2 regions of the Paenibacillus sp. HJGM_3 genome follow, and region 2 is predicted to be linked to the other one. Evidence: riboswitches for the same ligand, from Rfam matches in the RefSeq annotation. Region 2 holds a riboswitch; the other holds the start of a gene.

The links. A riboswitch is a leader RNA that binds a small molecule or an ion and turns the genes downstream of it on or off. The one in region 2 is predicted to bind ZMP and ZTP.
Region 1: it holds a riboswitch for ZMP and ZTP, as region 2 does, so the genes downstream of both, rpiB (ribose 5-phosphate isomerase B) here and ACI5FR_RS00475 (serine hydroxymethyltransferase) in region 2, are expected to answer to the same signal.

Annotation. Positions count from the first base shown of each region.
Region 1 is NZ_JBJGED010000016.1:145,280-153,114, forward strand. It holds gene upp (uracil phosphoribosyltransferase) at 1-73, opposite strand, end outside; gene ACI5FR_RS18500 (serine hydroxymethyltransferase) at 322-1,569, opposite strand; gene ACI5FR_RS18505 (TIGR01440 family protein) at 1,606-2,172, opposite strand; gene rpiB (ribose 5-phosphate isomerase B) at 2,196-2,654, opposite strand; ZMP/ZTP riboswitch at 2,747-2,827, opposite strand; gene ACI5FR_RS18515 (low molecular weight protein arginine phosphatase) at 2,919-3,506, opposite strand; gene ACI5FR_RS18520 (manganese efflux pump MntP) at 3,521-4,093, opposite strand; gene ACI5FR_RS18525 (L-threonylcarbamoyladenylate synthase) at 4,181-5,317, opposite strand; gene spoIIR (stage II sporulation protein R) at 5,432-6,250, opposite strand; gene prmC (peptide chain release factor N(5)-glutamine methyltransferase) at 6,393-7,268, opposite strand; gene prfA (peptide chain release factor 1) at 7,274-7,835, opposite strand, start outside.
Region 2 is NZ_JBJGED010000001.1:103,151-110,985, forward strand. It holds gene ACI5FR_RS00450 (hypothetical protein) at 1-263, opposite strand, end outside; gene ACI5FR_RS00455 (DUF5946 family protein) at 384-830, opposite strand; gene ACI5FR_RS00460 (ABC transporter permease subunit) at 993-1,973, opposite strand; gene ACI5FR_RS00465 (ABC transporter ATP-binding protein) at 1,966-2,889, opposite strand; gene ACI5FR_RS00470 (GDSL-type esterase/lipase family protein) at 2,890-3,720, opposite strand; ZMP/ZTP riboswitch at 3,879-3,958, shown strand; gene ACI5FR_RS00475 (serine hydroxymethyltransferase) at 4,023-5,339, shown strand; gene ACI5FR_RS00480 (sulfite oxidase) at 5,339-6,466, shown strand; gene ACI5FR_RS00485 (glycoside hydrolase family 26 protein) at 6,454-7,488, opposite strand; gene ACI5FR_RS00490 (glycosyl hydrolase family 28-related protein) at 7,510-7,835, opposite strand, start outside.

The DNA of each region.
Region 1 (7,835 bases), on a different contig from region 2:
TCGTATTCTCGTCGCGTATGTATGTGAGCTTATGCTGTATCAAGGGATGGTCACATACGAAAACCTTGCTCATGCGAATTCCTCCTGAACCTAATGAGTCTGCCATCGTGTTCCATGCGCGACTTCGTCCAAATACCCGTCCTATTATATCATTGTATTTTGCGCGTTGCACGATTCATTTACACGCCAGCTTCTGGCAGGCATTTCTGAATCAAAGGCCACCGGTTATGCCTGCGCAGCCGCACAAAAACACCTCCGGATGCCGCCTGCAGCGGCGCTTCGGAGGTGCGTGATTTCGGGATCCATAACCCTTCGTAATACTTAGTAGGACAAGCCGGCGTAAAGCGGATATTGGCTCGTCAGCTGCTTCACCAAGCCGCGGGCTTCGTTCAACACGCTCTCGTCCTTCGGGCTCTTCAGCGTCATCGCGATGATCTTGGCGATCTGCTTCATCGCGGCCGCGTCCATGCCCCGGCTCGTAGCGGCCGGCGTCCCGATCCGGATGCCGCTCGTGATGAACGGGCTCGTCGGATCGAACGGAATCGCGTTCTTGTTCACCGTCACGCCAACTTCGTCGAGCACATGCTCGGCGTCCTTGCCGGTGATGTTGATGCTGCGGAGGTCTACTAGCATCAAGTGGTTGTCGGTGCCGCCGGAGACGATGTTCAGGCCCTCGGCCATCAGCCCTTCGGCCAACACTTGGGCGTTGCCGATCACGTTCTTCGAGTAGGTCGCGAATTCAGGCTGCAGCGCTTCGCCGAACGATACCGCTTTGCCGGCGATGACGTGCATGAGCGGACCGCCTTGCGAGCCCGGGAACACGGCCTTGTCGATCGCTTGCGCCCACGCCTTGCGGCACAAGATCATCCCGCCGCGCGGCCCGCGCAGCGTCTTGTGCGTCGTCGTCGTCACGAAATGCGCGTACGGGACCGGGCTTGGGTGCAGGCCGGTGGCCACCAGACCGGCGATGTGCGCCATGTCTACCATGAACAGCGCGCCTACATCGTTCGCAATTTGGCCCAGAGCCGCGAAATCGATAATACGCGGATAAGCGCTAGCGCCGGCTACGATCAAGCGAGGCTTGTGCTTGAACGCGAGCTTGCGCACTTCGTCATAGTCGATGCGGAAGTCTTTCTCGCTTACCCCGTAAGCGACGAAGTTGTAGAGCAGGCCGGAAGCGTTCACCGGACTGCCGTGCGTCAAGTGGCCTCCGTGGGCCAAGTTCATCCCGAGCACGGTATCGCCGGGCTGCAGGGCGGCCAAGTAAACAGCCATGTTCGCTTGCGCGCCCGAGTGAGGCTGCACGTTCACGTGCTCCGCGCCGAACAGTTCCTTGGCCCGGTCGCGGGCGATCGTTTCGACGATGTCCACATACTCGCAGCCGCCGTAGTAGCGCTTGCCGGGATAGCCTTCGGCGTATTTGTTCGTCAAGACCGTGCCCATCGCTTCCATAACCGCTTCGCTGACGAAGTTCTCCGATGCGATCAGTTCGATTTTATCTTGCTGCCGGCCGCGTTCCAGTTGAATGGCTTCCATAATTTTCGGGTCGCTTTTGCGCAAATGTTCCATGAGTCCGATTCCTCCCGGGATAAGTAAATAGTTGAATTATTGATAAACCGCCCGGACGCCGCCGATCAGCTTAGGCCGGGTATAGGCCATCGTCACGTGCGCCTGTCCGATCGTGCGGATCGAGGGACGTACCGGGACCGCGACACGACGCAAATGCATACCGATGAACGTATCGCCGATATCGACGCCGGCATGGGCTTGGATCGACTCCACGACGCAGGGATTCGATAGATGCCGGTACGCATACGCCGCCATCGAGCCGCCCGCTTGGCGTACGGGGACGACGGTCACTTCCTCAAGCGTCGGGTTGGAGTCGAGCAGCTCACGCTCCACCACCAACGCCCGATTCAGATGCTCGCAGCATTGATAGGCGGGCTGAAACCCGACCTCGCCCCGCACTTGCTCGACTGCGCGGAAGATCGCTTCTGCGACATCCTCGGTCCCGGCCGTGCCGATCCGCTGGCCGACGACCTCGCTCGTGCTCGTGCCGATGACGACCACCTGGCCGCGGCGGATGTTACCCGCCTGCACGAGCTCGCGCAAAATCTGCTCCACGTCCGCCGTGATGTCGGCGGCTTGCAGCTCATTCGATTGCTTAGACATTTCCTGATCACCCCAAGCTTGAATTAAGGATGAATGGCGAATTTGTCTTCCATTTCTTTGATTTTCCGAATCCGGTTGGCGTGCCGCGGGCCTTCGGAGAACGGCGTGTCCAGCCAAATCTTGATGATCTCAAGGGCGACTCCCGGTCCAATGACCCGTTCTCCCATTGCCAAGACATTCGAGTCGTTGTGCTCCCGTGTTGCTTTGGCCGAGAACAGATCATGCACCAAGGCACAGCGAATGCCCGGCACCTTGTTCGCCGCGATCGTCATGCCGATGCCCGTGCCGCAGATGAGAATGCCCCGGTCGGCTTGACCGCTCGCCACTTGCTCGCAGACGGGCAGCGCATAGTCCGGGTAATCGATCGAATCGGCGCAATGGCAGCCGAAATCTTCCACATCATGTCCCGCTTCCTTCAAATAAGCGATCACGTCGTCCTTTAGCCGAAAGCCGGCATGGTCCGCCCCAATTGCGATTTTCATACGATTACTCCTCCTTCCAATCTACCTGTAGTATAACCGAAACAAGGCCCAAGATGAAAAAAAGAGCAGGCGATCGTCCGAAAACGATCGTTGCTCTTTGCCCAGGCGACCGGCCGTATGCCTCGATGCTCCATTGGGGTCCTCCCCGATTGTCGCCAGTTACACCGAGTCCAACATCTTATCTTCATCATACCTCAATCGCCTTATAGTGTAAAGGGTCTACCGCCTAGGCGGCCGCCCCGCTCGGATGCCGCCGTTTCCCGCTCACCGCATGGAATCGAGCTTCTCGATCAGCTTGCGCAGGGCGCTCTCGATCTCCTCCGCGCACGCTTCGTACTCCATCAGCGATCCGCCGAACGGGTCCTGAATATCCATGCTCGGCAGCTGCCGTTCCAGCTCCTCCAGCCGGTCGAGCTCCTGCTCCTCGATTCGCTCCATGAGCGCTTGCTTCACGAGCAGCTCGGACATAAGCTCTCCCCGCTCCGACAGGAGCCGCATCAAGCCCGGATCGTCCATCACGAATTCTTTGAGCGTGAACACTTTGTCCAGCGCTTCGGGAAACCGGGAGAGCACCGCTTGCTTATGGGAACCCGTCATCGTAAGAATCAAGTCCGCCCATTCGACCCAATCGGCCTTCAGACTGTCGGACCGCCGCTTGTCCACGCCGCCCTTGCGGCTCAGAACCGTCGCGGCATGCTGGGACACCGGGGACCCGCCATTCGTGGACACGCCGGCCGATCGTGCTTCCCAATTGCCCTGCCTCGACTTCGTCAGCACGTGGAACAGGCCTTCCGCCATCGGGCTTCGGCACGTATTCCCGGTGCATACGAACAAAATCCGCTGAACGCTCATCCCACCCCACCCTTTCAAAATAGAAATCGGATGCCGAACGCGACCAGGATGAGGCCCCCGATCGCTTCGCCGTATCGGCCCGTCCACCGTCCGGCGTTGCGGCCGAGCAGCAAGCCCGCGATGGACATGATTCCGCCGAATAAGCCGAACATGAGCACGGTCAAAGCAATATCGGTAGCGAACAACCCTAGCGATACGCCCACCGACATCGAATCGATGCTGACGCTGATCGCGAACAACAGGACGCCCCACAGCGTTCTATAGTCGAACGCCGTGATGGACGTCGTATGAAAGGCGCTGTAGATCATATGGCCTCCGAGGAGAAGCAGCAGCCCGCCTCCGGCCAGGAGCGCTACGTCTCCCAGCAGGGCGCTGGCATACTGGCCCATGAACATCCCCGTTAATGGCATCATAACATGGAACAGCGCAATGACCAAACTGATGCGGAGGATATGCAGCAGGCGGATGCCCTGCAACCCGATGCCAATCCCGAGGGAGAAGGCGTCCATGCCCAAGGCGAAGGCCATCATGCAAATCGTAATGAATTGCCCGGCATGTGCCGAGGCGTTAATGGTAACGGCGGTCATGGAATCTCCCCCACATCCTTGTCCTGCACTTCTTAACCAACATATGCGGACAAGTGGGGAAACATGTACACGACAGCAGCCGATCCGTCAGGCGTCGACCAGTCGGCCGCCCGCCGCCTTCAGCATGCGGTTCATAAGCGCCGCACCCAACCCTTCCTCCGGGTACGTCTCCGCCCAGATGGCGGTGACGCCCGCTTCGTCGAACCGCCGCAGGGCGGCGTACAGGCTGTGTGCGGCCGCTTCGAGGTCGTCGGCGCTGCCGCAGGCGAGCACGAGATCGGCGTCGAAGAGCGGCGCCCGCTCCCGCGTCGTCAGGATGCCGGTGCGGTCCCCGACGCGGCGCGCTTCGTTCACACGCGCCTGAATCCACGCGACGGCGGCGTCCGTCGCCGCGGGGTTGGCTGCGCCGCCGGCAGGCGGCTGCGTGCGCACGAGCGTCATCGCGCCCCGCGGCGCGTAGTGCGCGTACTTCACGCCGGGCGACTTCGGCGTGTAGGCCGCCGCGTCGCCGGGCGACGCGGCTTCGGCGCCGGCGGCTGCGCCGGGCGCCACGATCGTGCAGGCGGGCGCCGCCGCCTGCAGCTGGCCCGCGGTCACGCCGCCGGGCCGCAGGATGTGCACCTGGTCGCCGACCACCTCGACGACCGTCGACTCGAGCCCGACGCCGGTCGGTCCGCCGTCGACCAGACCCGCGATGCGCCCGTCCAGGTCCTCGTGGACGTGCGCCGCCAGCGTCGGGCTGGGGCGTCCCGAGCGGTTCGCGCTCGGGGCCGCCACCGGGCAGCCCGCCGCCCGGATCAGCGCCCGCGCCACGGGGTGCGCGGGCATGCGCACGGCGACGGTCGCGAGCCCGGCCGTGACCCGCGGGCTCACGGCGCCGGGACGCGCCGGCAGCACGAGCGTGAGCGGCCCGGGCCAGAACCGGGCCATCAAGAGGCGGGCGGTGTCGCTGAAGCCTTCCTCGGCGACGAGCCCGTCCAGCTCCGTCCAATCGGCGATATGCACGATGAGCGGATTGTCGGACGGCCGTCCCTTCGCGCGGAAGACCGCCTCCACCGCCGCGGTGTTCGTGGCGTCCGCCCCGAGCCCGTACACGGTCTCGGTGGGAAACGCCACGGTCTCGCCGGCGGCGAGCAGGCGCGCCGCTTCCAACAGGGAAGCCGGGACGTCGCCCTCCACGGCTTCGTCCACGGCTTGAGGATTGACTTGCCATGTAATGGTCATTCGAAATGCATCCTTATCTAGATGGGGATGAAGTAGCTTGCCAATTCTCCTATTATAGCGTGCCGGGCCCCGGACTGTCATGCAGAGCCTCCCGATCAGACGGCTGGGCGGCGCTTAGGCAAACAAGCTCTTCACCACATGCCCGATCTTATGGCCGATCTTCTTGCCGATTTCCCACACGAAAAACTTCACTTCCGCTTTCGGAGCGCCATCTTCACTGGCACCTGCTTGAACTGCTTCGCTCTTCTCACCTACGTTTGCCGCGGAGTCCGCTTTTCCGACGGGCTTAACCGTCGGCGTAGCCTTCGGGTCTTTGGAAGCCTGGCCTTCCTTGGAACCATTGGTAGCCTTAGTTTCCTTCGAATCCTTACCAGCCTGAGCATCCTTAACCGTTGGTTCCGCCGCAGGCGCCGGAGTCGGAGCCGGTGCGGCTTTCGCCTTGACGCCTACGAAGCACAGCGGCGGGAATAGCACGCACCACCAGTTTTGGCCTTGCCCGCTGCCGAGGACGATGCGGAGTGCTTCATAGGTGCCGGCGGGATATACTTTATTGCCGAATGGTTTGGCCGGGAACGGCACTTGCCCGAGCTCGACCTGATAATCCTCGGCGTAGCCGTTCGCCTTCAGTACGCGTCCAACCACTTGCTCCAATGCCGGGATGTTCGCCCGGATGGCGGCACGCGCTTCATCCAGACTGGTTGGATCAAGCACCCAGCTGCCGATCTCCTTGACGACCTCGAGCTGCACTTGGCGCTTGATCCATTGATCCTGGGGGCTGTCCGAGTTCGCGAGAATGCGAATCCGGATCGAATCTTGCGGTATGGTAGAATCCAAGACGGCGGCTTGGATTTGATTGGATTCCCAGCAGAACATCATGATCATAATGGCGAACGCTACGAAAAAATAAGGACGATATGAGACCCGCTTAACCAAATGAAACAACTCCCTTCCCTACCTAGTCCAAGTATCGCCAGGCGGGAAGAGAGTTAAACCTAGTACTCTATGATTTTTTCTATAGGAATCTAGTAATCTACCAACCGGTGAATGCTAGCGAATCCATTCATCGCCGCCCACATCACCGCCGCACCGCAATCACGTGCCGCTCAATACCGGCCAAGTCCTTCACTAGCCGAACCTCAGCCCAGAGGCCGGTATGCGTGAGCAGCTCGGCCACAGCGGGCGCTTGCCCTTGGCCGACCTCGAAGCCGACGATCCGCGGCGTCCGCTCCAGCCGGGTGAGCTGCTCCGTGAGCCGGCGATACAGCGCCAAGCCGTCCGGACCGCCATCCAGAGCCAGATGCGGCTCGTAGCAGCGCACCTGAACTTCCAGCCCTTCAATCGCCTCGGACTCGATGTAAGGAGGGTTCGACACAACGATATCCAACCCATCCGCGTCTCCTCCATGCAGGAAAGGCCCCAGCAAATCGCCTTCATGGAAAGCGACCCGCTCCACGACCCCGTTCCTCTTCGCGTTGCCCTTCGCCACTTCCAACGCGGCGGGAGAGAGATCTACCGCTTGGAGCCGCCACGCCGGCCTCTGCACGGCCAACGTCACCGCGATCGCCCCGCTGCCGGTTCCGATATCCGCCACGACGAGCGGTGTATCCTCGCGCCATAACGAGCCCGCGGTCCGCACAATCTCCTCCACGAGCAGCTCCGTTTCCGGCCTGGGGATGAGTACGGCTTGTTCCACGTGGAACCGGAGCCCGTAGAACTCCTGCTCCCCGATGATATATTGGACCGGCTCTCCTGACGCTTTGCGCAGCACATAGCCGGCCCAGTCTTCCTCGCGGTCCGCCGGGAACGGCTCCCCCCACCGCAAGAACAGCTCGGTCCGGCTCCAGTCCATCAAGTGGCACAAGAGCAGCTCCGTGACGATGGCCGCATCACGTACGTCCGCCCGCTGCAAAAAAGAAGAAGCCTGCAAGTAGGCTTCGCGTATTGTAGACATCGGGCTTATTCTCCTTTTTCCAGCAGCTCGGATTGGGCTTCCAGCGTCAATGTGGAGATGATCTCTTCCATATCGCCGTTCAGCACTTGATCCAGCTTGTGCAGCGTCAGGCCGACCCGGTGATCGGTCACCCGGCTCTGTGGGAAGTTGTACGTGCGGATCCGCTCGCTGCGGTCGCCCGTCCCCACCTTGCTCTTGCGCTCGCTGCCGTACTTCGCTTCCTCTTCCTGCTTCATCATATCGTAGATGCGGGCGCGCAACACCTGCAGCGCTTTGTCCTTGTTGGAGTTCTGGGACTTGCCGTCCTGACAGGTCGCCACGATGCCGGTCGGTACGTGGGTCACCCGTACGGCCGATTTGGTCGTGTTGACCGACTGTCCCCCCGCTCCGCTCGAGCAGAACGTATCTACGCGGATATCCGATTCTTTAATCTCGATTTCAATCTCTTCCGCCTCCGGCATCACCACTACAGTCGACGTCGACGTATGGATGCGCCCGCCCGATTCGGTCACCGGAATACGCTGGACGCGATGCGCCCCGCTCTCGAACTTCATCTTGCTGTACGCG
Region 2 (7,835 bases):
AAGATTTCGTTGTTCCCATTCTTATCTACTTCCGCACCGTCTACCCCGTTCCACTTGTAACCCTGCTTCAGCAATTCTTGCTTCTTCGCTTTGAAAGCATCGCTCTTCAACAGGTCCGCCACAATCTTGTTCTTCTCGGCACCTACCACTTGGCCGCACCCGCAATCATCGTTTGCGCTGACCCTGCCGATAGGGGATAACACTAACACCATAGCCATCATGCCCACAACAAAAACCATTAACAACGCTCGGCTGCCCTTCATCAATCGGAACCCTCCTCTGTAATCAACAGTCTCCTATTTATTCCATTCGAATCTCCTAAATCCTTCTATAGTTTTCCTCGACGCCCGATGAAAATTGTGTAAATGTAACTATCGTTCCCTCTACTCTAGCTCACTTCTTATCTGTTCTTTCCATTTGATTATGTTGGAGATGGCGTTTTTTTCACCACCCAAGTATAGATCTTCAATTGTCATTGACCAAAATTTGGGCTTGCGATTTCTTTCTTTGTTTGGAAGCGGGTTCGTTATTTTACCAACATGGTTTACTAACTCTCGATTTCTTTTAAGGATATACGCGGAATCCCAAGCATTGTCATAAGCCTCAGTAAATAATTGAACCGTTAATTGGTATCCCTCTTCTGTATAATTGGAAGGATGTTGGATCATATAACACGAAACAAGCCAAAAATGTAAAGCGTATAATTCTGGGTCATTATGCTCCCAAACAAGAGGAAAACCGAATAATTCATAGCAGGAAAACCCATCTATCTCCTTAGCTCCACATTCCATACATCTTCCAGACTCCATTACTGTACGGTTATCAACCACTTTAGAATAATCCTCCTATTCAAACTACTCCTTACAAAAGGTTACTAGATTGACGTTACGATAGGTCAACTTATTTATTTTCCATGTGTTAGCGCAACAAGGCCGCCGATCATCATTGCGGCAGCCTTGTTCTCATCTTGTGCTATTCGATACCCAACCTACTCAGACGACGTCCCGCCGGGTGAACGTGAAGAATGACACGGCCAGCGCGGCCGCCGCCCAGACGAGCAGCACGAGCATCGAGAAGCCGAGCGTCATGCCCGGAATCGGCGGAGAGGCGTCGGTCAGATACGGGATCAAGTCGAGATTGAGGTTGAACAAATATTTGGCCGACTCCCAGGAAGCGACCATGCTCTTCAGGATCATCCCCGAGATGAGGCAGGCGAGCATGATGCCCATCCCGGCCGCGGTACTACGGATCAGCACGGAGAGCATGAAGGAGAGCGTCGCCACTACGAGGGACACGAACCAGGCGAGACCGAATTCCATGAAAATGTATTGCCATTGCGGCACCAAATGCACGCCGGACGTATCGAGTACGTCCCCGTTCATGGCGAAGCCGGTCAACACTGGGGCCTTCCAGCCGCCGAAGCCGAACGCGAAGCCGGAGATGAGCGTCGACAGCAAGCCGAAGATCGTGATGATGATAGAGACGGAAAGCACAAGCGTCCAATATTTGCTGAGCAGGATACGCCATCGCCGGGCCGGCCGGGTGAGCAGCGCCTTCATCGTGCCAGCGCTATGCTCGGAGGAGACGAGGTCCGAAGCCATCACCATCATCATGAGCGGCAGGAGCAGCGTCGTCCCGTTCTCGATGAAGTTCCGCACGAACGTAGCGGCACCAGGCTCGGCCGGGTTCACATTCGCGTTCAAATAATAACGCTGCTGGGCGATCCGAACGATCAGCTCGCGACGCTGGTCGTCGTCCGTTCTCGGGGAGTTCAACCGGCTCTCCCAGCTCTTGATCCGCTGCTCCAGCACGATGCGCCAGTCGACGTCGCCGTACCGCCTCAGGTTGTCCTTCGCCTGCTGGCCCTGCGCGTAGGTGAAGACGGCGATTAGGACGCCGATGATGAGCGTGACGACGATCAGCTTCCGTTTGCCCGCAAGCTTGACCATCTCGTTGTAGATTAGATTAATCAATGCCCCGCCCTCCCGTCAGCTCGAGGAACAAGTCCTCCAAGGTAGGCACGCGCCGGGACATCTCCGTCACCGTGACGCCGGCGTTCACCAGCTCGCGATTCCAGACTCCGATCCGTTCGGCATCGCTTGGAGTCAATACCGCTCCTGGCTCGGTATCCGCATCCACATGCTCCTCCCCGCACAGCCGCCGCAGCACGGCAACGCCCTCCTCCAGAGGATGCAGCCGCCAACAGAGCTTCTCCTGCGAAGAGAGCAAGCTGTGCACCGCTCCAACCCGTACGACCTCGCCGCCCGAGATGATGGCTACGCGATCGCACATGAGCTGGATCTCGCTTAGGAGGTGGCTCGACACAAGAACGCTGAGCCCTTCCTGCGCGGCTAAGAAGCGGATGAACTCCCGCATTTCGCGGATGCCGGACGGATCGAGCCCGTTCGTCGGCTCGTCCAGGATGAGCACCTTCGGCCGGCCAAGCAGCGCCTGCGCGATGCCGAGCCGCTGGCGCATGCCGAGCGAGTACGTCTTGACCTTGTCGTGAATCCGAGCGGTCAGGCCGACCAGCTCCACCACCTCGCTCACCCGCGCTTCATCGACTCCATCCATCATCCGGGCAAAATAAAGCAAATTGTTCCACCCGCTCAAGTATCGGTACAGCTCCGGATTCTCGACGATACACCCCATCTGGCGCATCGCTTCCGGGAACTGCTTGTGCACATCGTACCCGCACACCTGAACCGTCCCGGCGGTAGGCCGCATCAAGCCGACCAGCATCCGGATCGTCGTCGTCTTGCCCGCCCCGTTGGGCCCGAGGAAGCCGAACACCTCACCACGGTGCAGCTCGAAATCCAAGGACTTGATGATATCGCGGCGGCCGATCGTTTTGCGTAGCCCGTGTACCGCCAATGTTACTTCGCTCACTTACGCCCCTCCCTGTTCGCCCAGCGCGGCCTCGATGCGCTCCGCCATCAGCTCGTATCCGTTCGCGTTCGGATGGAATTGATCGATATACAGCACGTCCTTGCTCTGGAACTGGAACAAGTCGAACGTCGGGACGAGCATTGTTTTCGGAAATGCAGCCAGTGTCTCGCCTGCCGCGTAGTTCCAGTCTCGTACGATTTTGCTCGTCACGGCGGAATTCTGCAGCTCGATGAACGGATTGTACAGCCCGATCAGGGTGATCGCCGCGTCCGGATTCAGCTCGCGCAGCCGGGTGAGAATCGTCTTCAACTGCTTGTTGTACTCGGTCTGCAGCGACGCGATTCGAGTCGATTCCAAATTCGACAACGTCTCTCCGCCGCGAAATAAATCGTTCCCGCCGATGCTTACGAGCAAGAGCCGGGCTGTCTTCACCTTCGCCTGCACGTCCTGCTGCTGCAGCAAACTGACCAGCTGAGGTGCCGTCTGCCCGTTCACGCCTAGGTTGTCATATACGACCTCTTGGCCGCCCTCCCGAAGTAAGTTCGCCAGCTTCCCGCCGTACCCTAGGCCTTCCGGGTCCCCGAATCCGCGGGTAAGCGAGTCGCCCAGACCGACCACCCGATATGCCTGATTGTTAGCACCCGGCGATGTCACCGGGGCGGCTTGCACCGGTTGTGCGGGAGGCGTAGTCGCAGATGGTTGCGGGGACGTCAGCACGACCGGTTCCCCTCCGCTGAAGTAATCTTTCATCGCCCAAGCCAGACCGCCCATCCAGACGAGCCCGGAGATGGCCGACACTACGATTAGCGCCTGCAGCATTTTTCCTCTCATCGGTATCCCCTTGTCCTATGATTCTATATCGCTTATTGCTAGAGAAACGTATCGTACCCTTCACAATAACATACGAAAATGAAAATAACCTTAAAGATTCAAGGAAGATGATAGAATGTTGAATATAGTCTGAATATTTGGTAAAATAATCCCGTGGACCAAGGATGTGTAACTGGCGGAACATGGGGAACCATGGGGGAGCACATCTCATATAGAGCCGTACGCCTGGGCGAGTGCACGATCGAGCAGATCGGAGCGCTCTTTTTTGTTGTCCAACAACAGTTGAAAGCGGGAGGATGGCCATGGAAAGCTGGATCGGTTATGTGGAGCGGCACGATGCGGAGGTAGGGCGGCTGCTGGCGGCGGAAGGGCGACGTCAGCGGAGCACGCTGAGCCTGATTCCATCGGAGAATTACACCTCGAAGGCGGTGCAGCTCGCGCTGGCCACCTCGTACACGAACAAGTACGCGGAAGGATACCCGTACTTGTGGGCCGGCGATACACGGGAGGAGACGAAGAACGGGCGATACTATCGGGGGCAGCCCAACACGAATGAACTGGAACGGCTCGCGATCCGGCGCGCGCTGGAGCTGTTCACGCCGAATCCCGACGCCTACCACGCGAACGTGCAGCCGCTCAGCGGTTCACCCGCGAATTTGGCGGTGCTGAACGCGTTCCTCGAGCCCGGGGATACGTTCCTCGGCTTGTCGCTCGACTATGGCGGCCACTTGACGCACGGCCATCCTGTCAATTTGACCGGCTCGATCTACAACGCCGTTCAGTACCGGCTCAATGCCGACTACGAGCTGGATTACGAGCAGATTCGCGAGCTGGCCCACCGGCATAAGCCGAAGCTCATCATTTGCGGTGCGACTGCCTATCCGCGGCAAATCCGCTTCCAGCTGCTCGGCGAGATCGCGCGCGAGACCGGGGCGCTGCTCGTCGCCGACATCGCCCACATCTGCGGCTTGTGCGTGACGGGCTACCACGAGCACCCGTTCCCGCATGCCGACGTCGTGACGACGACGACGCACAAGATCCTGCGCGGCCCGCGGGCCGGCCTCATTCTGTGCCGCCGGGAGCTGGGCGCCGCGATCGACCGCGCCGTGTTCCCAGGCCTGCAGGGCGGGCCGCACATGAACACGATCGCGGCCATGGCGATCGCCTTGCGGGAAGCGGCGAGCCCCGCGTACCACGCCTACGCCGGCCAAGTCGTGCGGAACGCGAAGGCGCTGGCGGAAGGGCTGCGCGAAGCGGGGTTCGTCCTCATGGGCGGCGGCACGGAGAACCACCTGCTCCTGCTCGACGTCGTGAACTCCATGAACGGGCTCGCTGTCCGAGACGGCCATTACTTGGCCGTGCAGCTGGAGAAGGCCGGCATCGTCGTGAACAAGAACGCCATTCCCGGCGACACGAAGCCCTGGTACCCATCCGGCATCCGCCTCGGCACCCCGGCGGTGACGACGCTCGGCATGCAAGAGCCGGACATGGCGCGCATCGCCGCCTGGATCGTCCGCGCTACGCGCGGCGCCTCGGACGAGGGCGAGCTGCAGCGCATCCGCTCGGAGGTGGCGGCGTTCGTAGAGGGATTCCCGGCGGGGGAGTTATTCGTGGAGTAATGGATCGCGATCATCATGGATTATTCAATGTCCTCATAAAAATAACAATCATGGCTATTCTCGGAGAGGAGTTTTCTATGAGGCTCTATAATCCTGGGCGTATCCCCCGTTCGGTCGTTCCTGAGAATCAAGAGTTTCCCATGCTGGCCCTCTCAAGTCAACTAACGCCGGAATCCCTGCACTATATCCGTAATCATTTTCCGTATCCATCTTTTTCTCCTGAAGATTGGCATCTGGATATTGGAGGTCTCGTGCGTAATCCGGTTAGGCTGCACTATGATGACTTAATGAGAATGTCAATGGTCTCTTTGCCGGTTACAATGGAGTGCGCCGGCAATAAACGGGCTTTTTTTCATCCTAAAGTACGCGGCGAGCAGTGGGAGCTTGGAGCGGTTAGTCATGCTGTCTGGACCGGAGTCCGCTTACGGGATATCCTTTCGGCTGCAAACCTATTAAGCGACGCGAACGAGGTTATATTTGAAGGAATGGATTTCGGACAGCGTACGGATATCAAGGGCACCTTCCATTATTCGAGAAGTTTGCCGCTTGCTATAGCCCTGCATCCGGATACGCTCGTAGCGTTGTTTATGAATGGGAAACCGCTGCCGTTCAAGCACGGTTACCCGGCGAGGTTAATCGTTCCGGGGTGGTACGGCATGGCCTCCGTGAAGTGGCTGCGGAGAGTGCTCGTCTCCGATCAACCTTTCGAGGGGCCCTTTCAGAAGCTGGACTATATGATCTACCAAATGAATCCTAATCTAGGTCGCCGACCAGTAACGAGCATGAAGGTAAATTCCGCTATTGTGCAACCCACAGATCAATCCGTACTAAAAAAAGGGATCCGCCAGGTGTTCGGAGTTGCATGGGCGGGAGAACATCCTGTCACACAAATTCATATAAGCCTGGATAAAGAACATACGTGGCAGACCGCGGTCTGGTTAGATCCGGAACAACGGTACAGTTGGCGGCGATGGGTCTGGCAATGGGACGCTTCAAAAGAAGGGACATATGTAATTAAAGCGAAGGCTGCGGATTCCGTCGGGAATACGCAGCCTCTATATGCAGAGTGGAACGTAAAGGGCTATGAGAACAACAGTATTCATCAGATTCAAGTCTATGTAGAATAACCCTCGATGTCCTCCCGGTTGCAAACAAGCGGGTTCAGGAGAAGCTTCCTGCCGTCCCCGTTCCCTACTATGCTGAAGTCCGTCTCCGTCTTCATCCAGAACATGAAGAAGGCAATCTCCGGATAATACCGGCGAATTTCTTCCAACAGGTTCGTCGTATCGTAGTTTGCCGACCCTTTCGATTGCCCGGCTTCCGTCAGCGCCAACACTTTACCGTACCTCTCATTCCGGTACTCTTCGTAATACGACGATTCCGTATAATGGTCGGCATAGCGGTCGAAACCGATAATGTCGACGACATCGTTGCCCGGATAGCGGGATTTCGTGGCGGAGCCCAGCTTGACGCTAAGATCCGGACTCCAGCACCAGAGGAGATTGTTCAGCCCTCTCCGGATTGTAAAATAGTCGAACATATGGCGGTACACACTCACATAATGCTCATGACTGCCGTGTCCCCACCAGAACCAGTTCCCGTTCAATTCGTGCAGCGGCCTCCAAATGAGGCTGATTCTCCGCTGCCGGAACCATTCCAAGCCGTCGGCCATCGCGTCGAGCCATGCCATCCATTGTTCATGCGCCGCGTGCCCCGGGGTAATCAAGTCCGACAATGCGCCCCCCGCCGGGATGGTCGACCAGGAATGCCCCGACGTCCACGGGTTCGGAGCGTGCCAAGTGAGGTGAATGAGGCCTCCCTGCGAATGATACTGGGAAGCGAGCTCTCGGAAGCTCTCGAAACGAGGCATGTTCCGGGTAGCATCGCCTCCCAAGTACGTACGGTCGACCGGATCGAAGCCTACCATCCCCACATACCGCCCGGCGTCGCGCTGCAATTGCTCGATATGATAAGACCACGCCGCCTGCACGTCGGGCAGGCCATGCTCCGGTCTGCCGTAGTGCGGACATACGAACTGGCCGGATATCACTTTTTTGTCGGTGCGGTGTTTCAGTCCGGCCAGCAGGCGAAGCAGGTTTCTCGCCGGTTCATCCGCCCATCTGTTAGCCAGTATGGCTTCCTTTTCCATTATGCTTTATGCTCCTTTAAATCATAGCTGCACATAGTTGCTGCCGCATTTTAGCAGCATCAATACATCATTCTCGCTTGCAAAGACATAATTGCTCGCCCCCCGGAGCACGACATTGCCGACCTGATGGCGTACGGTCAAGGAGGAAGAGGGGGCCTGCTTCAAAAACAACACGCTTCCTTCGTAACCGCCGTTGATCGTATCGATATTCCCTGAGCCGCTCGCCGCGACGTAGGAACCGGTGACGTTCAATATGCCTGCGCTCATCGCAAGCTGCTCCGCTGCTCCTAACGTAAGCATCCCCTTGCCGAGAAACGTATTCCCCATATCCTCGTAGAAAGCGCCGT